Linked DNA regions of Cellvibrio sp. PSBB006. The protein of the gene in region 1 interacts with the protein of each later gene in a pairwise test. Links are inferred from orthologs where the notes say so. Each region holds a gene or a part of one and is shown on either strand. Other genes may lie near its edges. The genes, in order: secB and CBR65_RS02720.

What was found.
Region 2: the proteins of secB (region 1) and CBR65_RS02720 interact in binary tests that used the Escherichia coli proteins (3 or more experiments, as listed by UniProt). The link is inferred for Cellvibrio sp. PSBB006 from one-to-one orthologs.

Annotation. Positions count from the first base shown.
Region 1 is NZ_CP021382.1:3,718,250-3,729,844, forward strand. Bases 8,718-11,595 are described here. They hold secB (protein-export chaperone SecB), read left to right. Parts: upstream 8,718-9,840; coding sequence 9,841-10,350; downstream 10,351-11,595. Other genes in these bases: CBR65_RS15495 (rhodanese-like domain-containing protein), read left to right, coding at 9,095-9,505; grxC (glutaredoxin 3), read left to right, coding at 9,524-9,778; CBR65_RS15510 (Ppx/GppA phosphatase family protein), read left to right, coding at 10,534-11,595. In the rest of the region: imidazoleglycerol-phosphate dehydratase HisB, read left to right, coding at 1-552; imidazole glycerol phosphate synthase subunit HisH, read left to right, coding at 647-1,291; hisA (1-(5-phosphoribosyl)-5-[(5-phosphoribosylamino)methylideneamino]imidazole-4-carboxamide isomerase), read left to right, coding at 1,439-2,170; imidazole glycerol phosphate synthase subunit HisF, read left to right, coding at 2,197-2,970; CBR65_RS15470 (DUF6316 family protein), read right to left, coding at 3,074-3,292; CBR65_RS15475 (divergent polysaccharide deacetylase family protein), read right to left, coding at 3,470-4,321; CBR65_RS15480 (S41 family peptidase), read right to left, coding at 4,329-5,723; CBR65_RS15485 (murein hydrolase activator EnvC), read right to left, coding at 5,892-7,049; gpmI (2,3-bisphosphoglycerate-independent phosphoglycerate mutase), read right to left, coding at 7,140-8,687. UniProt on the Escherichia coli protein: One of the proteins required for the normal export of some preproteins out of the cell cytoplasm. It is a molecular chaperone that binds to a subset of precursor proteins, maintaining them in a translocation-competent state.
Region 2 is NZ_CP021382.1:581,840-593,524, reverse strand. The notes cover bases 8,270-11,237. They hold CBR65_RS02720 (response regulator transcription factor), read left to right. Parts: upstream 8,270-9,388; coding sequence 9,389-10,087; downstream 10,088-11,237. Other genes in these bases: CBR65_RS02715 (ATP-binding protein), read left to right, coding at 10,094-11,237; CBR65_RS02725 (Spy/CpxP family protein refolding chaperone), read right to left, coding at 8,636-9,136; CBR65_RS02730 (flavodoxin), read right to left, coding at 8,270-8,340. Outside these bases: CBR65_RS02765 (DUF5610 domain-containing protein), read right to left, coding at 1-576; CBR65_RS02760 (FHA domain-containing protein), read right to left, coding at 654-1,562; CBR65_RS02755 (sensor histidine kinase KdpD), read right to left, coding at 1,697-2,410; CBR65_RS02750 (tetratricopeptide repeat-containing response regulator), read right to left, coding at 2,433-4,064; CBR65_RS02745 (bifunctional diguanylate cyclase/phosphodiesterase), read right to left, coding at 4,155-5,948; carboxy-S-adenosyl-L-methionine synthase CmoA, read left to right, coding at 6,085-6,822; tRNA 5-methoxyuridine(34)/uridine 5-oxyacetic acid(34) synthase CmoB, read left to right, coding at 6,822-7,793; more of CBR65_RS02730, read right to left, coding at 7,798-8,269; more of CBR65_RS02715, read left to right, coding at 11,238-11,488. UniProt on the Escherichia coli protein: Response regulator member of the two-component regulatory system CpxA/CpxR which responds to envelope stress response by activating expression of downstream genes including cpxP, degP, dsbA and ppiA.

The DNA.
Region 1 (11,595 bases):
ACCAAAATCAGCGTCAGCCTCAATCTGGATGGCGCCGGCAAAGGGGTGTTCAACACCGGGGTGCCCTTTCTCGAACACATGATGGACCAGATCGCCCGCCACGGCATGATCGATCTGGATGTCACCTGCGACGGCGATACCCACATTGACGACCACCACTCGGTAGAAGACATCGGCATCACCATTGGCCAAGCCATTGCCAAAGCGGTGGGCGATAAAAAAGGCATCCGTCGTTATGGCCATGCCTATGTGCCGCTGGATGAAGCCTTATCGCGTGTAGTGATCGATTTCTCCGGGCGCCCCGGTCTGGTGATGCAGATTCCCTTTACCCAAAAGCGTATTGGCCAATTCGATACCGAGTTGTTCTGGGAATTTTTCCAGGGCTTCGTCAACCATGCCGGCGTTACCCTGCATGTCGACAACCTGCGCGGCCACAATGCCCACCACCAGATCGAAACGGTATTCAAAGCCTTCGGTCGCGCCCTGCGCATGGCGCTGGAACTCGACCCGCGTATGGCCGGCATGATGCCGTCCACCAAAGGCACCTTGTAAGTAAAAGGAACCTTACAAGTAAAGGAACGCTGTAATTGACAGTAGTAAATCGGCACGTCTGCCGCACTGAACCCGAATTTTTTTGATTAAACCTATGACCAGACAAACAGTTGCCGTCATCGACTACGGCATGGGCAACCTCCACTCCGTTGCCAGCGCGCTCAGCCACGTCGCGCCCGACATGCGCGTCATCGTCACTGACGCCCCCGCACAGGTCGCCGACGCCCACCGCGTCATCTTCCCCGGTGTCGGCGCCATCCGCGACTGCATGGCCGAAATCAACCGCCTCGGCTTCGGCCAACTCCTGCGCGAACAAATCGCCACCGGCAAACCGGTACTCGGCATCTGCGTCGGCATGCAAGCACTCATGGAATACAGCGAAGAAAACAACGGCGTAGACTGCATCGGCATCCTGCCCGGCCAGGTCAAATTCTTCGGCGAACACCTGCAAGACGGCGTGCCCCTCAAAGTCCCCCACATGGGCTGGAACCAGGTCGAACAAAACCCCCACCCCCTATGGGCCGACATCCCCCAGTCCAGCCGGTTTTACTTTGTGCACTCATACTACGTGCACGCCCAGGACCGCCAGCTGGTCGCCGCCAGCTGCGACTACGGCGTACGCTTCGACGCCGCCCTGGCGCGCGACAACCTGTTCGCCGTGCAATTCCACCCGGAAAAAAGCCACACTGCCGGCTTGCAACTGTTAAAGAATTTTTTACATTGGGATGGCCGGAATTGACTCCGGTTTATGTAGCGGTAGTGGAGAGAGATTCCTGAGACCGTATGCGGCAGGGATGCCGCATCCGAGCCCCCAGGGAAGGGTTCACGGCGCGTCTCAGGAATCTCTCTCCACTGCCGACGGACCCTTCACTAAAGAGAAAGATTAATGCTGATTATTCCCGCCATAGACTTAAAAGACGGCCAATGCGTCCGACTCCGCCAAGGCCTCATGGACGACTCCACCGTCTTCTCCGACGACCCCGTCGCCATGGCCAAACAATGGGTCGACCAAGGCTGCCGCCGCCTCCACCTCGTTGACCTCAACGGCGCCTTCGAAGGTAAGCCTGTTAACGGTGGCGTCGTCACCGCTATCGCCAAAGCCTACCCCACACTGCCGATCCAGATCGGTGGCGGCATTCGCAGCGCCGAAACCATCGAGCACTACCTCCAGGCCGGAGTGCAATACGTCATCATCGGCACCAAAGCCGTAAAAGAACCGCAATTCGTCACCGACATGTGCAAACAATTCCCCGGCCATATCATCGTCGGCCTCGACGCCAAAGACGGTTGGGTTGCCACTGACGGCTGGGCCGAAGTGTCCAATATCCAGGCCAGCGAACTGGCCAAACGTTTCGAACAGGACGGCGTAAGCAGCATTGTCTACACCGACATCGCCCGCGATGGCATGATGCAAGGCGTTAACGTCCAAGCCACCGTGGCTATGGCCCAGGCATCCAGTATTCCGGTAATCGCTTCCGGTGGTATTACTGACATGAACGACATCAAAGCGCTCAAAGCAGAAGCCCACCAAGGTATCTGCGGCGCTATTACCGGTCGCGCTATTTATGAAGGCACACTCAATATGGCCGAAGCACAAGCCTGGTGTGATGCCAATTAATCTGAATCATCTTTGACAGGTAAACCATGCCCCTCGCAAAACGCATTATTCCCTGCCTCGACGTCGACAATGGTCGCGTCGTTAAAGGCGTGCAGTTTCTCGATATCCGCGATGCCGGCGACCCGGTAGAGATTGCCAAGCGCTACAACCAGGAAGGTGCCGACGAGATTACGTTTCTCGACATCACCGCCAGCCATCAGGAGCGGGATACCACGGTTCATACGGTAGAAAAAATTGCCAGCGAAGTCTTTATTCCGCTCACCGTCGGCGGTGGTATTCGCACCGTGGACGATATTCGCCGCATGCTGAATGCCGGTGCCGATAAAGTCAGTATCAACTCTGCTGCTGTGTTCAATCCGGATTTTGTGAAAGCGGCATCGGACCGCTTTGGTGCGCAATGTATCGTGGTCGCCATTGATGCCAAGCGAGTCAGCGCAGAAGGTGAAACACCGCGTTGGGAGATCTTCACCCACGGCGGACGCAAGCCAACGGGTATTGATGCGGTGGAGTGGGCGGCGCGTATGGCGCGCTACGGTGCGGGGGAAATATTGTTAACCAGTATGGATCGCGATGGAACCAAAAACGGTTTTGATCTCGGGGTGACGCGCGCGATCAGCGATGCGGTACCCGTGCCGGTCATCGCCTCCGGCGGTGTTGGCAACCTGCAACATCTGGTGGATGGTGTTACGCAGGGCCGCGCTGACGCTGTGCTTGCCGCGAGTATCTTCCACTTCCGCGAATTCACGGTTCCCCAAGCCAAAGCTTATATGCAGGAAAAAGGAATCGAAGTACGTCTTTGATAAAGATATTTGACGCAGGTAATAAAGCAGGTAATAAAAAAGGACGCTTTTGAAGCGTCCTTTTTTATTAGGATGTTTGTGTAATGACTGCGGAGTTACCGAATCACGCGGCGCGGTATTGTTTAAGCGCCGCCAAGACCTTTGGCTCGGATGCACAGATGAAATCAATGAATTCACCCACACCCACTTCTGCATCCTCACGGCTGTCGAATGGGCCTATATCCACCCCCTCGCGCGTGCTGTAGTACCAGTAACCTTCTTTCTTCAAGAAGCGGCCACTACGAATGGGGACCTTGCCTTGTTCGCCTGCTCGATTGTTCATAGTCTGGTTCCTGTAGTTACTGTTGGCTTGATGCGACTGAATACACAGCCAGTTGTGGTAGCCATCCAAGGCCGTCCTTGATAATTAAGTAAGGTCTTTTAGATAAAAATCACCACTAAAAGATTATAAACCTGCGTCCCTGAAAATGGATATATCGAGTTGATCTGTCATCTCTTACTACTGATAACCAAATTCCACGACACCTTCGAGCAGGCTGTGGATGGTTACAGGTTCTGATTGGGCGGATGGCCGTTTCCACAATTTTGGAGGTGGCGCCAGGCAGGAGGTTCCTGTTTTCGCTATAAGCTGTGATGCTTCTCTCATTAAATCCGACGCAAAAACCAGTTCGACGCCATGGGCTGCCAATAACCTGGGTGCGTGTTCCAGCACACTCAGTGTTTGCGGGTAAGGGTGGCCGATGGCTACCGCACTGCCCCGCCGTTTGGCCAGTTGTATGGCTTTCAATAGCTGCTCACTAATATGTTCCCGGGTGCGGATGTTGTCGAGGAATACATCCCGCTTTAACGATGGAACGCCATAAGCTTCTGCGACTGCCAGCGCCTGACTGGCGGCGCTGGTTCGACTGTCAACAAAATAGAGGTTGCGACGAACCAGTTCATCCATCACCCATCCCATAGGTTCCGGTTCCTGGGTAAGTTGGCTGCCCATGTGGTTATTCACCCCCGCGAGGTGAGGAACGTCAGCCAGATCGGCGCGAAGGGTGATCATGAATTCATCATAATCCATGCCGCTCTCCAGCCCCCCCTTGCCCAGCGGCATATGCCGGGTATTGCTCATGGGAGCATGCAGGATAATTTCTTTGCCTTGCTCATGAGCGCGCTGGGCGAGTTCCCGGGTATGGGGTGTGAAGGGTAAGACGGCGAGGGTGAACGCGCCATCCAGATCGGCGGCGCGTCTGCCGAGGGGTCCGTTGTAGCCAATATCGTCAATGATGATGGCGAGCCGGGCAGCAAAAGCGGGCTGGACAAAGCACCACAGCAGGATAGCGATACTTAATCGCCAGCTCACTCCGGTATCAATCCTGGGGATCGGTAGTCAACGTCGGTGTGTCTGCAGTGGGCTCTGCTTCAACTTCAGCGTCCAGCGCGGCGTGGAGCATGATGGACTGCTGTTGGCGGAAGATATGCAAACCCTTAAGCAGGTTCAGGGCTTCGTGGAGCTGGTTGTCCTTGGTCAGCAGCTCCTGGGTGGCAAGGCGATCTTTCTCACGTTTTTGACTGGTGCTCTCGTCGCCACCGCGGGTATTGCTCAGGTGGCCGGCAAGATCGGCTTCTGTGGTATTACCGGCAGGTTTGAGCGCGGTGACCTGGGCGCGCTCAACAATGACATCGGGCTCGATACCCTGGGCCTGGATAGAGCGGCCGCTGGGGGTGAAATACAGCGCGGTGGTGAGTTTCACCGCACGGTCTTCGTTGATGGTGATGATGGATTGAACGGAGCCCTTGCCGAAGCTGCGCGTGCCCAACAACACGGCGCGCTTATGATCCTGCAAGGCGCCCGCCACAATTTCTGAAGCAGAGGCAGAGCCATCATTGATGAGCACCACCATGGGCAAGCCCTTGGCAATATCACCAGGGGTCGCATGGTAATTTACATCACTATTTTCCAGCCGCCCTTCGGTGTATACCACCAGGCCGCTGTCGAGGAAGGCATCTGCGACTTCGACGGAGGATTGCAGCACACCGCCGGGGTTATTGCGCAAATCCAGCACGATCCCGCGCAATTCCGGATTTTTTTCCTGATGATCGCGGATCTTGCGCGTCATATCCTTGCCGCTGTTGAGCTGGAATTGAGCGATACGCACATAGAGATAATCGTTTTCCAGCAGGCGGGTACGCACGCTCTGGGTGCGGATGATGTCACGCACAATCTCGACATCGAACGGCTGTTCTACACCCTTGCGCACAATGGTCATCTTGAGTTTGCTGCCCTTGGGGCCGCGCATCATCTGGATGGCATCGTTCTGGTTCATGCCTTTAACCGGTTTGTCATCCAGGCGAATGATCAGATCACCGGCCTCGATGCCGGCTTTTTGTGCGGGCGTGTCGTCGATGGGCGCGATCACTTTGATAAAACCGTTTTCCATACCCACTTCAACGCCCACGCCACCAAACTCACCCGTGGTGTTTTCCTGCAAGTCTTCAAACGCTTTTTTGTCGAGATAACTGGAGTGCGGGTCCAGCTCGGCAATCATGCCTTTGATGGCATATTCCAGTAATTTGGCGTCGCTGACTTCTTCCACATAACCGCTGCGAATATGGTCATAAACGCGGGTGAAGGTGCGTAGGTCTTCCAGGGGCAACAAACCCTCATCCTGCTTGGGTGCTTTTGCCTCCTCGGCCTGGATCGGTAACGCCAGGCTGACCAAAGCCAGCAACACGAATGAGCATTTGCGGTGAGCGTAGAACATCGGAATCTCCTGCGGTATTCAGCTCCGCATTCTTATGTATCGGGTAAAAAGAGGGTCAATCTAAAACAAGTTGCTGCTGCTGGCCAGCAGCAGGCGCACACTTTGCGTTATATAACGTTCAATCAGCAAAAAAACCGGCCCGATTGGCATAAATGGCTGCAGAATCAGTCAAGCCCGCGCCAACCAGGTGGCCGGGTTGGTAGGTTTGCCGTTTTGGCGGATCTCGAAATACAGGCCGGTTTCAGCCTGGCCGCCACTATTGCCCACACTGGCGATGGCATCGCCGGCGCGCACCCAATCGCCTGTGGTTTTGAACAGGCTTTGGTTGTGTGCATAAAGGCTTAAATAACCCTCACCATGATCGACAATCAGTAACAAACCATGTCCGCGAAAGTAATCGGCAAAGACAACGCGGCCGTGATGTACGGCAACCACGGGTTTGCCTTCGGTTGCGCGAATCATCAATCCGCTCCATTGCATCTGGCCGCTCACTCGCGGGCTGCCGAAACGATGGATTACCTTACCGTCGGTAGGCCAGGGCAGGCGGCCTTTACGACTGCTGAATTTTTCATTCCCGGTGGGCAAGGGCACGGAGCCAACAGTGTGAGTAACTTGTTGCAACAAGGCTTGCAGACGCTCGCGGTCTTCTTCCAGTTGGCGCAACTCCTGATCTTTGTTTTTCAGGGTGCTGTTGATTTTCGCCAGGGCTTGCTGGCGATCTTTCTGGCGCTGTTTCAATTCGGTATGGCGCGCTTGTAATGCTTTTTGGCTGTCACCCAGTGCCAGGGTCTTGGCAGCAATGCGCGGTTCCAGCTCGTCCAGTTGTTCCAGGGTGGCCATGTAAGCGGCCAGTTTTTCAGCGCGCGCCGCGAGAAAATATTGGTGATACTTGAGCATGCGGCTCACGCGTTCCGGCGATTCCTGGTTGAGTAGCAATTTGATCTGGCTTTGCTGGCCGAGTTGATACGCAGAAGCAACTTGCTTTGCGACCTCTGCCTGCTGCGAACGTTTGGCGCCCTGCAGGGTTTCGCGCTCCTGTTGCAATTCCTTGAGCTGATTGTTTTGATCCTTCAGGTTGCGATTGATTTGCTCGATCCTCTTCAATAGCTCGCCGACTTCCGTTTCGGACTTTTGCAGGTTTTTTTGCAGTTCGCTGCGTTCACCTTGAATAGATTTCAGTTCCTTCTGCAATTGCTGGATATTTTCCTGCAGTACCTTCATGTCTTCCTGTTGGTCAGCGACACTGACGGAAGCCAGTAAACACAGGAGCGTGACGGCGTAAACGCGTAAATTGAAGAGGATGGAGATTGATGAATACCTGCTCATGGAACCAGTTCCTGCGGAGAGATTCCCGGACCGCAGAGCGGCCCGGATGGCATAGCAGTTGTTTTTATTAACAGTCTTTCACGCAACGCATTATTTTACGGTGATAAGGTTGCGCCCGGTCATCTCGGCGGGTTGCGGCATTCCCATCAAGTGCAACATGGTCGGTGCCACGTCCGCCAGAGAGCCGCCATCGGCGATATTCACCTGACGTTTGCCACAGTACACAAAAGGCACCGGCAAGGTGGAATGCTGTGTGCTGACCTGGCCCGACTCTGCATCGAACATCTCCTCCACGTTGCCGTGGTCGGCGGTAACCAAGGCCTCTCCGCCCACTTTTTCCAGCGCGCCCAGCACGCGACCCAGGCAAATATCCAGCGCTTCCACCGCTTTCACCGCCGCTTCAAAGATGCCGGAGTGGCCAACCATATCGCCGTTGGCGTAGTTACAGATGATGGCGTCGTACTTGCCGGACTCAATCGCAGCCACCAGTTTGTCAGTGACTTCCGGCGCGCTCATCTCCGGTTGCAGATCATAAGTCGCCACTTTGGGCGACGGCACGAGGATACGATCTTCGCCGGGGTAAACGGTTTCTGTGCCGCTGTTAAAGAAGAAAGTCACGTGTGCGTACTTTTCCGTTTCAGCGATGCGCAACTGGGTTTTGCCTTGGTTGGACAGGTATTCACCGAAGGAATTGGTGAGATCTTCCGGCGGAAAAGCAATGGGTGCCTTGATGTCAGAGGCATATTCGGTGGTTTGGACAAAGTGCGCGATCTTCGGCGCTAACTCGCGCTCAAAACCATCGAACTCAGGCTCAATCAGGGCGCGGGTAATCTCGCGGGCACGGTCGGGGCGGAAGTTCATAAAGATCACTGAGTCGCCATCCTGGATAGTGCCGGCTTCTTCATCTTCACCGCAAATGATGGTGGCTTTCACAAATTCATCGTTCTCATCGCGCGCGTAAGCTGCTTTGAGTCCTTCGACTGCGGTCAGCGCATCAAACTCGGCAGCGCCAGTTACCATTACGTCATAGGCTGCTTTTACGCGATCCCAGCGATTGTCACGATCGAGGGCGAAGTAGCGGCCGACGATGGAAGCAACCTTGCCTACGCCCAGTTCACGGAACAGGTCTTCAGCTTGTTGCAGTGATGCTTCGGCGCTGCGTGGCGCTGTGTCGCGGCCATCGAGGAAGGCGTGCAGGTAAATATGTTTGGCGCCGCGCTGGGCTGCCAACCTGATCATGGCGTAGATATGGTCCTGGTGGGCGTGCACACCGCCGTCTGACAGAAGGCCGAGGATGTGTACGGCTTTGTCACTGGCGACCGCAGCGTCGATGGCTTCGACGTACACCGGATTGGTAAAAAAATCGCCGTCGCTGATGGCTTTGTTGATGCGGGTGAGACTCTGGTAAACCACGCGCCCGGCACCCAGTGTCATATGGCCCACTTCGCTGTTGCCCATCTGGCCTTCCGGCAGGCCGACTTCAAGGCCCGAGGTGGCGATGAGGCTCTTGGGGTTGTTGGCCCAGACCTTGTCCCATACCGGCGTATTTGCCGCGTAAATGGCGTTGTGTTCGGTGTTTTCCGAATGGCCAAAGCCGTCGAGGATAATCAATACGAGAGGTTTTTTGGTCGCGGTCATACTCAGTCGTCGCTTCTACAATCCAGAGGTGGGGGAAATATTCAGGAATTTGCCGACATCAGGATGATTTTTCATCCCTGCTGTCCATCGGCGAGTGCGGCATATTCTAACCGGTTAAACCAGTGAACACTATGACAATGACTGAGAAATACCCGGTGCATGGTGTATACTGCCGCCCTTCTTTGCGCCCCATAACGGATATTCGGGTCATCGTGTTAGCTGCGGTCCATGTTACCGGGATTTGGTGTCCGGGTCCGTTTGAAAAAATTTATCTGTAACAAATAGCGCGTTTATCGCCTTGATATCCACCTGCCTGCCTCCACATTCAGCGCAGGCTTATCGCTGTCAGCGATGATGACAAGGTGATGCGACCTGTTGCGGCTCATTGCTAAAGGAATCTGTAACCTGTGAATTTCTTTGTATTTATCAGTCAAGAATGGCTGTTGGTTAGTACGCTGGTGGTTTTGATTTATATCTACGCCTGGCGTGAGCGCATCAAGAGTGGTCGTCCCATCTCCGTGCATGAAGTCACCCAATTGCTCAACAAGGATTCTGCTGTTCTGCTCGATGTTCGCGACAATGCAGAATTCAAAGCGGGCCACATTGTCGGTGCCATCAATATTCCATTCAGCAAGGTTGCCGCTGAGCTGGATAAACTGGAAAGCCACAAAAGCAAGATCATCATCGTTGCCGACAAGCTGGGTCAGCACGCCGGTAGTGTCGGGCGTACGCTGGAAAAGCAGGGCTTTGTCGTGCGTCGCCTCTCCGGTGGTATTGCGGAGTGGCAAGCGCAGAATCTGCCGCTGGTAAAAAAGTAGTTGGCACGGGAGGTCACCATGGCGCGGGTTTTGATGTACACCACAGCAGTATGTCCCTATTGCAATAACGCCAAAAAATTATTGGCGCAAAAAGGCGTAGCCGCAGAAGAAATTCGCGTCGATCGTGAGCCTCATTTGTGGCAGGAAATGATGGAAAAAAGTAAACAGCGCACGGTGCCGCAAATCTGGATTGGTGATGTGCATGTCGGCGGGTTTACCGATTTGTGGGCGCTGGATAAAAACGGCAAGCTGGATGAGTTATTGGCAAAATAATCTTTGTCGCTGTAGTCACTTCCGGCTTTATCTTTCAGTAACAGTAATTAATAGAGTGCATTATGTCCGAAGAAAATAATTCACAAGAACTTAATAATCACGAGCAGGCCGACGGTCCGAATTTTGCCATTCAGCGTATTTTCCTCAAGGATATTTCCTTTGAGACCCCCATGGGTGTTGAAGCGTTTACCAAACAATTCAAGCCAAACATCCAGCAGGATTTGAACGTACAGGTTAATCAACTGGATGAAGGCACTCACGAAGTTGTGCTGCTGCTGACCATCACCGCCAAGATCGAAGGTCGCACCGTTTTTCTGGTGGAAGTGAAGCAGGCCGGTATCTTTGCCATCTCCGGTTTTGAAGGTATTCAGTTGAGCCAGGTGATCAACACTGCTTGTCCGCAAATTCTGTTCCCTTATGCGCGCGAGGCGATCGACAGTATTTTGAATCGCGGCACCTTCCCGCCGTTAATGCTGGCGCCAATCAATTTTGATGCGGTGTTTGCGCAAGCCGTTGTCCAGGCCAAGCAACAAGCCGAGTCATCGAAAGAAACTGCCGCGACGGCCAATTGATTTGTTGTTGTCGCAGGCAGTGAAATGCTGCCTGCGTGCTACACTTTTCGACAATGCGCTTCAACGATGAACAAGGTTTTTTGTTGATCGAAAATCTGCCGCTGTAATTCAATGCCCTGCGTGGAGGCTCTGCGTAGAGGATTGGCGGTACATGATCTACCACTGCAATCCGGTGTCGATGTCATGTTCAATCTCTCCCGTAAAGAAACCGCTCACGCCAGTCACATCGCTGCCATTGATCTTGGCTCCAACAGTTTTCACATGATTATCGCCCGCTGGGACAACGATCAGTTGATTCTGCTCGATCGCCTGCGCGAGCCCGTACGGCTCGGTTGGGGGTTGCAGGCCGATGGCAGTTTGAGTGAAGACGCGCGCGAAAAAGCCATGGCATGCCTTGAGCGCTTCGGTGAATGCCTGCGTGAATATCCCTCGCGCAGTGTCCGTATCGTCGGCACCAAAACCCTGCGCAGCATTACCGATTCGCGTCAATTTCTCCAGGAAGCACAAGCTCGCCTGGGGCATCCGGTGGAGATTATCTCCGGCGATGAAGAAGCGCGTCTGGTTTACCTGGGTGTAGCGCATTGCATTGCGCCCGGCGAAGGTAAACGCATGGTGGTTGATATCGGCGGCGGTAGCACCGAAATTATTTTGGGTCAGGGCATGGCGCCCCTGTTGAAAGAAAGTTTGAGTATGGGTTGCGTTGCCATCGCCAAACAATTTTTCTTTGACGGTAAAGTGACCGACAAAGCCATCAAGAAAGCGCGCATTGCCTGTTTGCAGGAATTGGAGCCGGTGAATGATCTGTTTGTCGAGCAAGGCTGGCAGGAAGTGCTCGGTGCGTCCGGTACCATCAAGGCGGTGGCTAAGGTGTGCCAGAGCATGGGCTGGAGCGATGGCACCATCAAAAAAACAAGCCTCGATATCATCGTGCAGATGTATCGCCAGCACGGCAACACTGATTTAAAGATCACCGGTTTATCTGATGATCGCCAGGCGGTTTTCCTCGGCGGCGTGATTGTGTTGAGCGCGCTCTTTGAAAGTCTGCAGCTGGATCAGATGACCGCAGCAGATTGGGCGCTGCGTGAAGGTTTACTCTATGACCTGAAAGGCCGTCTGGAAGATCACGATATTCGTCAGGCCAGCGTGGATGCCTTGGCCAAACGTTTTCATGTGAATCTGGAGAAAGCCGAGCGCATCGAAAAGACTGCGCTGATGTTGCTGGATCAGGTAAGTGATACCTGGGGG
Region 2 (11,685 bases), 3.1 Mb from region 1 along the record:
CAAGGCTGCATAAGCTTGCTGGCGCGTCGCCTGTGGGGTGGTCTCAGGTGTAGTTGTGGGTTCGTTTTTTACCAGCCCGCCAAGGAATTTTTCTCTGAGGGCATCAACACCGGTCAACACCAGATTGTAGGTTTTGCCAATATCTTGTTCAACGTCCGGCGATAGCATACTCAGCGCTTTCAGCTTTTCACTGGCTTCTGCAAAACCTTTCTTGAAACCCGCCAGTCCCGCTTCCAGGCGCGACGCCAGTTGCTCCTGGGTAGCACCTTCGGCGACATCCATCTGTAGACGACGCTCGATAAAGCCCAGGATATTACCCGCGACTTTTTCTGCCGTCAGTGGTTCAAGGGCCGCAAATTGACCCACTGCGCCCTGCTTGGCCTGTAATTTTTCATAGCCCATGGTCAGTGTGCGCTCAAAGAGCGCAAGCGCGTCTTGCCGGGAGGTGGCGGAAGAAACAGCAGGATCTCGGGAAATACCGGATTGCAAACGGGTATTGTCTGATCGGTTACCATCCGTCGTTTGAGCATGACTGCTCAAACGAAACGGTGACTGGGAAAGCGGTGGAATTTGCATTGAACCCCCATAACAGCTTAATCAACGTCGATTACTGAGGGTTATCGGCCAAAGTTTAATCAACTTTAGCCGCTTTTTTAACGGCGGGTGAAATAAAGTGCGGCAACCACTACCACGGCAATAATCACCAATAACGCCAGCCCCATCCGACCATGTCTGGGCGTATCTTCCTCGCGAGGCTGGGAAGGTCGCGCGTGAATTGAACGTTGACCGGCCGCTTTCACATCACCAGCAACATGTGCAGATTGGCGGGGTTTGGCGATAGGTTTGGTTTTCGGGATCGGCGTTGCATCCGGCACTTTTGATGCCGGCGAACGCACCGTGGTTTTGGCCAGGTCATCAGTCGTAGGGCCTATTACACCAAAACTGAGAGTATCAAAGCGAAGCTCGTCGCCGCGCTTTACCCTCGCCTCTGTTACTTGTTTTCCATTCACAAAGGTGCCGTTGGCGGACCCCAGATCTTTGACATAAAGGAGTCCGTCCAGCACTTGCAATTGTGCGTGTCGGCGGGACAAGTGTGCAGCGGCAAGACTGATGTCGCATTCGGTAGCGCGCCCCACGATGGTCATTTCCTTGATAGGAAAAACACGATTAGCCAGCGCGGTGTGATTAGCTTTCAATGCCCAACCGGTTGTCTTGGGTGTTGGTGTTCGTAGTTGGGTGACATTACCAGCTTCGACTACCGCTTCCTTGGGTTCGCGTTTGGGATCAATTACCTGAAGCTCTACTGCTCCAAGCGTGATCACATCATCCGGTTTCAATGTGCAAATACTGGAGACTTCCTCGTCATTCACCTTGACCGGTTTTTCAGGCACCAGATTTTTCAAGGTAAGTTGTTCGTGCTCGACCAGAACTTCAATGTGACTATCGGCAACGTCTGCATCATCGACAACCAGATCATTGGTTATAAGCCGACCAATGGATACCTTTGGTTCTACTAACCATACCGCATTATATTTATTGTTTTTGAAGCGGATTTTTAGCATATAAGGTTCCTTATTTAGAGAGCACCGGGTCTAGAGAGCACCAGGCCTAAAGAGCACCGGGTTAATTCGGAGGGCACCGCGGATAATGCTATAGCATGCGCCGCATTTCAACTGTGAATCACTTGGATAGATTACTAAGGCAACCAAAGTTGAAACACACCACCACCCAAAGGGCCCTGATTGGCCAGTTGAATGTAACCCTGCTGCTCGCGGGAGCGATGCAAAGCCGCAACACGATGCGCAAACAATAACCCAAGGTTAGTGCTACCGGAAGAAAATGATACGCCGGCATTTATCTCATGCGGTGCAGCTAACATACTGGCGGGATAACCCTGACCATCATCGGCTATGGCTATGCAGAGTTTATTGTCGATAATCTTGGCAGAAACCAGCAAAGTACTGCGACAGTAGCGCGCACAGTTCACCAGAATATTATTTATCACACCACCGATCAGCTCCCCGTCAAAATACCAACTCAAATCTTCGTCGCAATCCAGCTGCAAATGAATACCCCGTGTACGAAATAGCATATCGTTACGAGCCAGCTGTTCTTCAAGTACATCAATGACATGGTGCTCATCTATCTGCACTAACAGGTGTTCATGCTGCATCCGGTAAAGCGACAAGAGTTGAACCAACTCACTGTTGATTCGCGCGGCCTCATATTCCAGTACGGCATAGGTTCTGGTCTGTTCCGCATCTTGTGGTGGAGACTTTTCCATCATGGTCGCAAGCGTGTTCAGCAGCATCCCCAGGGAGTTCTTCATATCGTGAACACTGGACGCCAGCACAAAGGCGAAATCCAGAGGCGTGTCTTTGGCAGAGGTCATATCGTTATCATCAATCATATAAAACGCTCACAAAAATGGATCAACGTCGACGGTTGTTATCGAGGTTGCGCAACATGTCCTGCAATTGGCGAAAGCGTCGATATTGGTCATGGGTCGGCACGATTTTATCGTCGATCTGCGCCAGGGTATCGATTGCCAGATCCATGGAAGCGGCGTCAACATCCAGCTTTAATTTATCCACCAACGCTTGCACCAGATTTAAACGAATACCGATGTGGTTTGGGAAAGTTTGCAATGCATCTTTAAAGCATTGAATCGCCGCGTCATAGTCTTGAGACTCGTAACAAGCAATACCCTTTTTATTTATAGATGCCACCAGGGAGCGGTTTTTCTCACTGGCGGGCTCTTCCAGCAACGCATCCAGTTTTTCCAGGTCTCGCTCCGAACCTTTATAGCGTTCCAACAAGCTACGAGTCAGTTCATCCGCCATATTTTTTTGGCCGGTAGCGGTATAGGCCCGAACCAATTCCACCTCAGTATCAATGGGCAAGGCCTCAATGTTCGCACTCAAATTACGCGCATTTTGTAATAGCTCTTCTGCTTTCTTCGCTTCGCCATTGGATGCAAGCAGTTGCGATTCAATCAGTTGTGTTTCAACTTTTTCTTCGGGCGTTTTGCTGAAACGTTGTTCCAGTTCCGCCATCGTTTTCAGCGCCTCACGCAATAAGGGTTTGGCCAGTATTTTATCTTCACGGAATAACGCCAGCGTTGCCCGCGCAAAGCCCGTGTGATTCTCCAATCGATCATAATAAGAGTTTTCACCGAGGCGCACGGTTCGTCGATACGCGTTGGCTGCTGTTTCAGCATCATTATTCATCATGGCGATATCGCCCAATTGTTGTTGCCGCAAGATTGACAGAGGCGATATTTCCACGGCCTGCTGTAATACGTCCTGCAAGCGTTTATGCAGAGGCTGTTCGCGATAAATCTCAGCTTGAAGATCGTATGCTTTCATGCATAAGGGATTGGTACTCATCACGTCTTCAAGCCACTGCTGGGCGCTCACCAGATCGCCTTGCAATTTTTTAACCCGCGCCATCCCCACTTGCGCCCAATCCAGTTGTCGCACGTCCAGCACATCCCGATAAACTGTCTCGGCTTTCTCATAGTGGCCAGTGAGGATATAGAGCTGCCCCAGAAATTTTTGACACTGATTGGCATAGCGCCCACTGTCTTTGATCTCACGCAGGCACAAGGCTTCGGCAATCTCCCATCGTTCATCATCCATTGCCTGCATAATCGGCAACATGCGCGCACGCTGTGCAAACAAACGACCCAGGCGTTGCTGCAAGGCTTTGGTGGTGATGGGTTTGGTGAGATAGGCATCTGGCTCGTAATCATAGGCGGCCATGATGATACTTTTACTCGACTCCGCCGAAATCAATACAAATAAGGCATAACGGTTAAGGTGGCCATTCTCGCGCAAATCTTCCAAAACCTGCTGGCCGGTTTTCCCCTTGCCCAGGTTATGATCACACAGAATCAGATCGTAGGATTTATTCTTGCAGTGACGCAGGGCATCGGCACCATTAACGGCGCTGTCAATGAACTGAATACCGATGTCCTGCAACATATTACTGACAGTCACACGAAAGCTATCGAAGTCGTCTACTATCAAGGCGTGTAGCTTATGGTATTCCGCCTCAGCCATAGGGAGCCTCTCTCCAATCCAAAAAAGCTATTGTTGGAGCATAGTCCAATTTATCCGGGAGAAAAGTGCCAGAGCAAGAAAAATTGAGAATCAGGAAGGATAAGGTGTGCGACGGCGCGACTCGAATATACAGTTTCCATTACCTCGCTTGGCACTGTGTTTTGCATCGGCCAGAAGCAAGGAAACCTGATGGTGCGTCATACATGCCAGCGGATCGGGTTGAACACAACCTATTGCAAGCGTCAGTGGACCAAAACGCTGGCGGTTACCTTCGCGATCATGGCTCCAGTATTCACTCTGCGGTGTGGGCAGAACGGTGTGATAGACATCCGTAAACGACGCCAGAATATCTTCGCATCGCGCGCGCCAGTCCTCACTGCGAAATACAACGATGAAATCGTCACCGCCTACATGACCAACAAAATCTTTTTCCGTATCCACATTCGCCATCAGCAACTGCCCCAGTTTCACAATGACTTCATCACCATAACTATAACCAAAAGTGTCATTAAATGGCTTGAATTGATTGATATCGCAATAGGCCACCACAAATTCCGTGTAGCTGTTAAGCAGGTAATCAATCCATTCATACAGCGGGACATTACCCGGCAATTGCGTTAACGGATTACTGTGGCGCGCAGCGCGCAATTTTTCTTCCGTGATACAGCGCAAAAGATTCCGCACTGTACCTACCCCACGATATAACCCTTGCTCGCTGATAATAAAATCTACACTCAGGTTTTGCTGGGGATCTTCTGTGATCAGTTGGCCTGCTACTTTAAGTTCAGTATCAATTTCCAACGTCAGGGACAGTGGGCTGACAAACTCGGTAATCAATTTCGTGGAGTGCAACTCATGACCGTAGCGCTGCGCGAAGATATTCAATAATTCCACACGACTGACCATACCGATCGGTTGATTGCCGGCAACAACGGGGACACAGGTCAGGCGCACATCCGCGCGAAACATCTTGACGACGTCCGCCGCTGGCGTGCCGGGCGAAACGACTACCGAGTCAGCCAGTATGTCGCCCACGGTGCGGTGAAAAAAATCCGGATGACGGGGAAAGCGTTCGCGCTGAAAACCGGATAATACCGGGGGAGCCTGGCGCATTGGCTCTGCCATGGGCCGCGCCAGATAATAACCTTGCGCATACTCCACGCCCATCGCGATCAAGGTGCGCAATTCGGCAGCAGTCTCTATGCCTTCTGCGATCACTTTATTGCCCATGCGATGGGCAATATCGAGCATCGCACGAACAAATTCCCGCTTCACCGCATCCTGATCGATTCCGCTGATAAAGTGGCGATCAATCTTCACATAATCGGGTCGCAACTCACTCCATACCCGCAGGCCCGCGTAACCGGCTCCCAGATCATCCAGTGCCACTGCAAACCCTTGCCGCTTGAAATGGTCCGATGCGGAACGCAACAATTCGAACTCATCCAACGGCTGGTTCTCTGTCAATTCAAATACCAAGCGTTCTGCGTTTAAACCGACACGTTGGAGGATTTCCCGGGTTACACCATCGCGGTAATTACTGTCAGTGAAACTCAGGGGCGACATATTGAGAAATAACTTCCCGGGCAAACCCAGGCTCACGAACTGGTGACAGGATGCTTCGCGACACGCATATTCCAGGCTCGCCAGATGACGAGCCGAGCGCGCCGCAGCAAAGAGTTGATCAGGTGTATGCAGCGGGCTATTTTCCGGGCCGCGAATCAAGGCTTCATAGCCAAGAATTCGAAGGCTGTCGAGCGCAAAAATTGGCTGAAATAATGGCGTCAGCAAACGTAAATCAATCAAGCGCTGCAATTCTCTGTGCAGGTCCGGTTGCGCGGGAGAAAGAGCGTTTACAGAGGGAAGGGATTGGCGTGTATTCATCGCAATATCATCGTTTTGAATTGTGACGTTTTGATGAAATTGCATCGATACCAGGGCCGTTTTTACACAAACTTAACTACTCTGCCTGCCGCCAGAGCGTTACAATGCGCCCCCATTTATCAAACCGACAACACCTATGTCCGACCATAAACCCGACAACATTTATGCAAATCCCCTGGGCCAATCAGGGCCGTTTGTTTTTGATGAAACCGTCGTCAATGTTTTTCCGGATATGATCAAACGTTCAGTTCCGGGGTATGCCACCATCATCAATATGATTGGCAACCTGGCCGAGCGCTATGTTCAGGCGGACAGTGTCTGCTATGACCTCGGCTGCTCTCTGGGCGCAGCGACCCTGGCGATGCGTCATCGCATTCGGGCCGCCAATACCCGAATCCTCGGTGTTGATAATTCAGCCGCGATGATTGAACGCTGCCAACAAGTTATTGCCGCCGACAGCGGGGAAATTTCTGTAGAGCTGGTCTGTGGCGATGTGCAAGACATCAATATTGAGCGCGCCTCCATGGCGGTTCTGAATTTCACCTTACAGTTCATTCCGGTTGACCAGCGCCTGGCTGTACTAACGGCCATTTACGAGGGCTTATTGCCTGGCGGCGTATTGATATTGTCTGAAAAGGTTGCCTTTGAAGACCAGCCTCATCATGAACTGATGATCGAATTGCACCACAATTTCAAACGCAGCAACGGTTACAGCGATCTGGAGATTGCCCGTAAGCGCTCCGCAATTGAAAATGTGCTGATTCCCGAAACCCTGGCGACCCATCGCCAACGTCTGCGAGAGGCAGGTTTTGGCAGCGTGGATGTCTGGTTTCAATGTTTTAATTTCGCCTCCATGATTGCAATCAAACCATGATGGATTACCACGCTCTGCTCGCCGCCTTACCCCACACGCCCCTCGCCCCCTGGCTGCCCGATTTGCCGGCTCAAATTGCTGCAGGCCTGAGCGAACAACGCTACGGTGATCTGCCGGGCTGGAAACAGGCATTGATGCAAATGCCATCAGTTAAAGCGTCGCAGATCGATTTGCAGCGTGGCGTCGTCATCGGTAACACGGATGATTGTGATGAAACCACTCGCGCACAGCTGCGCGCGGCCCTCGAACAACTCATTCCCTGGCGCAAAGGGCCCTACCATGTCCATGGGATTCACATCGATACCGAATGGCGCTCGGACTGGAAGTGGGATCGGGTTTTACCGCATCTAACGCCGTTGAAGGATCGACTGATTCTGGATGTGGGCTGCGGCAACGGTTATCACTGTTGGCGTATGTTGGGCGCAGGCGCTTCACGGGTTGTTGGTATTGATCCCTCTCCGCGCTTCGTCGTGCAGTTCCATATGATCAAACAGCTGATTGACGCGCAGGCTCCGGTGGATGTGTTACCGGTAGGTATAGAAGACCTGCCTCCCAAACTTCAGGCGTTTGATACGGTGTTTTCCATGGGTGTGTTTTACCATCGGCGCTCGCCTATGGATCATCTGCGCGAACTGAAAGAAGCCTTACGTCCCGGCGGACAATTGGTGTTGGAAACGCTGGTTATTGAAGGAGAGATGGGCGAGGTGCTGGTGCCCGAAGGCCGTTACGCGATGATGAATAATGTCTGGTTCTTGCCCAGTTGCGCCACGCTGGTGTCCTGGCTGCGCAAGATGGGTTTTGCGAATCCGCGGGTGGCGGATGTCTGCCCTACCACTGCGGATGAACAACGCTCCACCCACTGGATGCGCTTCCATTCCCTGCCGGAATTTCTCGATCCTGAGAACCCGGCGTTAACGGCGGAGGGCCATCCGGCGCCGATTCGCGCCGTATTTCTGGCGGAAGCGCCCTGATTGATCAATCGTCCAGGGCTTGCAAGGGTGTATCCAAGCCAAACTCGGCGTGAACCTGGGCGCACCAGCGATTAAGGCGCTCTGCGGTCAGTTGTTCCTGCTGGTCTTCATCCAATGCGAGGCCGACAAACATGCCCGCACCGGGAATCTCGGCTTTGGATGCGTCAAATTCATAGCCTTCCGTGGGCCAGTGCCCGACGATGACCGGGCCGGACTGGATAATGACATCGTGCAGCATGCCCATGGCATCGAGAAAGTAGTCGCCGTAGCCAAACTGATCACCCAAGCCGAACAGGGCTACCGTCTTGCCAGCAAAATCCACGGCGGCGATGTCATCCCAGAATTCTTCCCAGTCTGATTGAATCTGGCCAAAATCCCAGGTGGGGATGCCAAGGATGATCCGGTCGTACTCGGCAAATTCCAGTTGGGTAACATCGGCAATATCCATCACATCCACCATATCTTCGCCGAAGCGTTTCTGGATACGGTAGGCAACACGCTCGGTATTACCTTCGTCACTGCCGAAAAACAGACCTATCTTGCCCACATTCACCTCGGGATTGCCGGAATATAAAGGAATCGAGTCGGCGGGCCGCTAGAGCCCGCCAAAAAGAGTGCGGATTTTCCCAACATTGTTTGTTGGGTGCAAGGGTCAAACTTCGTGATAAATACTACAAGGGTGCTTCGTAGTTCGTTTGTCATTAGGCTCTATGTTTCGAAAACACATGCATACCTCCCTGTAGCTCCCTCAATTCATCCCTGAATTGAGGGTTTCGAAACATAGAGCCTAACGCCAAACTTGCGTTGTGCTAATGTCAATTCAGATAACAGAAGGAAGCGGATCAGGCCCGGGTATCAGCCGCTTTTTCGCGCCAGTGTTCTTTACGCTTTGATTTCATCTGCTCCATTTTTTCTTTCTGTTCCGGTGTCAGGATGCTGAGCAGAAACTGTTTGTCCTTGGCCCGCGCGATCACTTGTTGTGCATTCAGGTCGCCCAGTTTATCCGCCAGTATGGCTACTTCTGCTTCATCCGCGTTGTTGGCAACCGCCTGATGTAATGCTCGCTGCGCTTCACGAACTTGCTGGCGCTGTTCACGATAGTTTGCGCGTTGCTCATCTTTATGTGCGGCTAATGTCTGTTTTTGTTCGTCGGTGAGTTCCAGCATTCTGGCCATGTGTTCAAATGGGCGGTCTCCTTTCATGTGTTGATGAAAGCTGTGTTTGCCTTTGCAATCTTTACCTGGGTCTGCGGTCTCTTCCGCCAGGGCGTAACTGCCCAAAGAAACCACCGCCAGGGTGGTAATACCAGTGATAAGATGACGCCAATTTTTCATCGTATTCATAATTGAATCTCCGAGGGTTAGTCGATCAGACTTGCTCTCTTGGCAACGCGACCTATCATTCAAGTAATACCCACTCAGGTCAGTTACCAACAGGTTTTTACGACGAGAGCCTGATGAAATGCTCTTGTTGTCGTTGGAGCCAGTATCTCTGATGCAATGTTAAGAAGGGTTAAACAATTCACAATAACCATGACACTTTGCGTGGCGCTGTAGCACACTTACTTCCACAGTATCTGATCAGATGGACTACCCATGAATAAATTGCTTTTGATCGATGACGATAAAGAACTCTGCCAATTACTGAATGAATATCTCTCCACTGAAGGCTTCGTCGTCGACATGGTGCACGATGGACAGCAAGCCGTAGACCTTCCCAACCACAATCAGTACGCCGCTATCGTTCTCGATGTCATGCTGCCCATCCGCAATGGTTTTGATGTGCTCAAACAATTGCGTCAGAAATGCCAGACGCCGGTACTGATGCTCACGGCTAAAGGCGACACGATTGATCGGGTGATCGGTCTGGAGATCGGTGCTGATGATTATCTGCCCAAACCCTGCGACCCGCGCGAGCTGGTTGCACGCATCCGCGCAGTATTGCGTCGGGCTACGCCAAACCAGGCTGCGCAACAGGCGGTGGAGCGGATCAGCTCAGACAAATTGACCCTTCATCTGGGCAGTCGCAGTGTGACCTGGGAAGACACTGATGTGCCTCTGACCGGTACAGAATTCAGTGTGTTGGAGTTATTGGTGCGCAGTGCGGGGCAAGTGATCAGTAAAGATGAAATGACGGAACAGGCATTGAATCGCAAACTGACCCCTTATGATCGCAGTATTGATGTACACGTCAGCAATATCCGCAAAAAACTAACCGCCGTCGGTGCCCACAAGGATTTGATTATCAATGTTCGCGGTGCAGGTTATATGCTTACATTGAACGATACCGAATAACCCTTCATGACCCGCCTGTATCTCAAGATATTTATCACCTTCTGGTTGATTACCGCCCTGATTATTGTGGCCACTAACGTCGTCGTGCATTGGTTCGACATGACACCGGACCGCATGCAACGCTCAATTGATCGCGACGAAGAGCCGGCCAAACGCCTGCTGTTTCAAATGACCGGTGCGGCGATCAATCGCAATACCAAACAGGTGATGCAGGACATGCGTAGCATGCCCGCATGGTCCACCCGTTTTTTCTATGTGGTGGACAAAGACAACCGCGATCTGCTGGATCGCCCCCTGCCTCCCGGCGTATTGGTTTTGTTGCCCAAACTCACCAGTCGTCATCCCTACGATAAAGTCCAGGATCGCAATCGCAAATTATTCGGTCGCTACATCACGCTTAACGATGGCAATAGCGTGAAGTTGATCACCATCTCCCCAGGCCGAGATGACGGCTCGGATCGCGACATCCTGTGGGAAATGTTTATCGAGAATATCTGGCCGTTGTTGCTGGTCTCAATACTGATCAGCGGCAGCGCCTGCTTCTTCCTCGCACGCCATTTCACGCGCAGCCTGAATACCTTGCAGAAAGCAACACAACAAATTGCGCGCGGTGATTTAAGTGTGCGGGTCGGCAAGCAATTCTCCGGGCGCAATGATGAAATTGCCGCGCTGGGCCGCGATTTTGACCACATGACCGAGCGCCTTGAAAAAGCCATGCTCGAACAAAAGCGTCTGATTAAAGATGTTTCCCACGAGTTGCGCTCGCCGTTGGCCCGCCTGCAAATCGCCCTGGGTCTCGCCCAGCAACGCAGTAATGGTAGCGTCGATAAGGAACTCGCGCGGATTAAACAAGCGGCAGATTATTTGAATAATGTGATTTCTGACATCCTCGCCCTGCCCGTGCTGGATAACGGTGAATGGGAGTTGGACGACGCGCTGGATATTCAGGTTCTCCTGGAAACCCTGCTGGAAAATTACCGTCAGGATGCCGAAGACAAGCACATTGATCTGAAGTTGAGCTCCACCGTCGACGAAGCACTGGTGCAAACCCACGGCAATATGTTGATCGGTGTGTTCGAGAATATCCTGCGCAACGCGCTGCATTACACCCCCCAGGGGGGCAGTATTACCCTGGATCTGCACTATCTGGACAGCGACCAACAATACATCGTCCACACTTGTGATAGTGGCCCCGGCGTACCGGAAAATGCCCTGGAGGATATCTTCGAGCCATTCTTCCGCACGGATCAGGCCAGGGACCGCGAAAGCGGTGGCTATGGCTTGGGTCTGGCTATTGCCCAGCGGACCGTTGCCCTGCACAAAGGCAAGATCAGCGCCCGCAATCTTATCAATGGCGGCTTGTGCGTCAGCGTGCAAATCCCCGCCGAGAAAAAAACCTAACCGCCCTAGCCAGTAGCCAGTAGCCAGTAGCCAGTAGCCAAACTTTTGACGAGCGGCAAATTCTTGCCGCCAATCAATGATTTATACGCCACAATCCCGTCGCAATCAGCTCACAAATAAAATTAATATAACCGTTTAATTGATTGATTTTATTAGCATTTTAATAGCTACAACGAAGCTGGCATACTTTTCGCTCA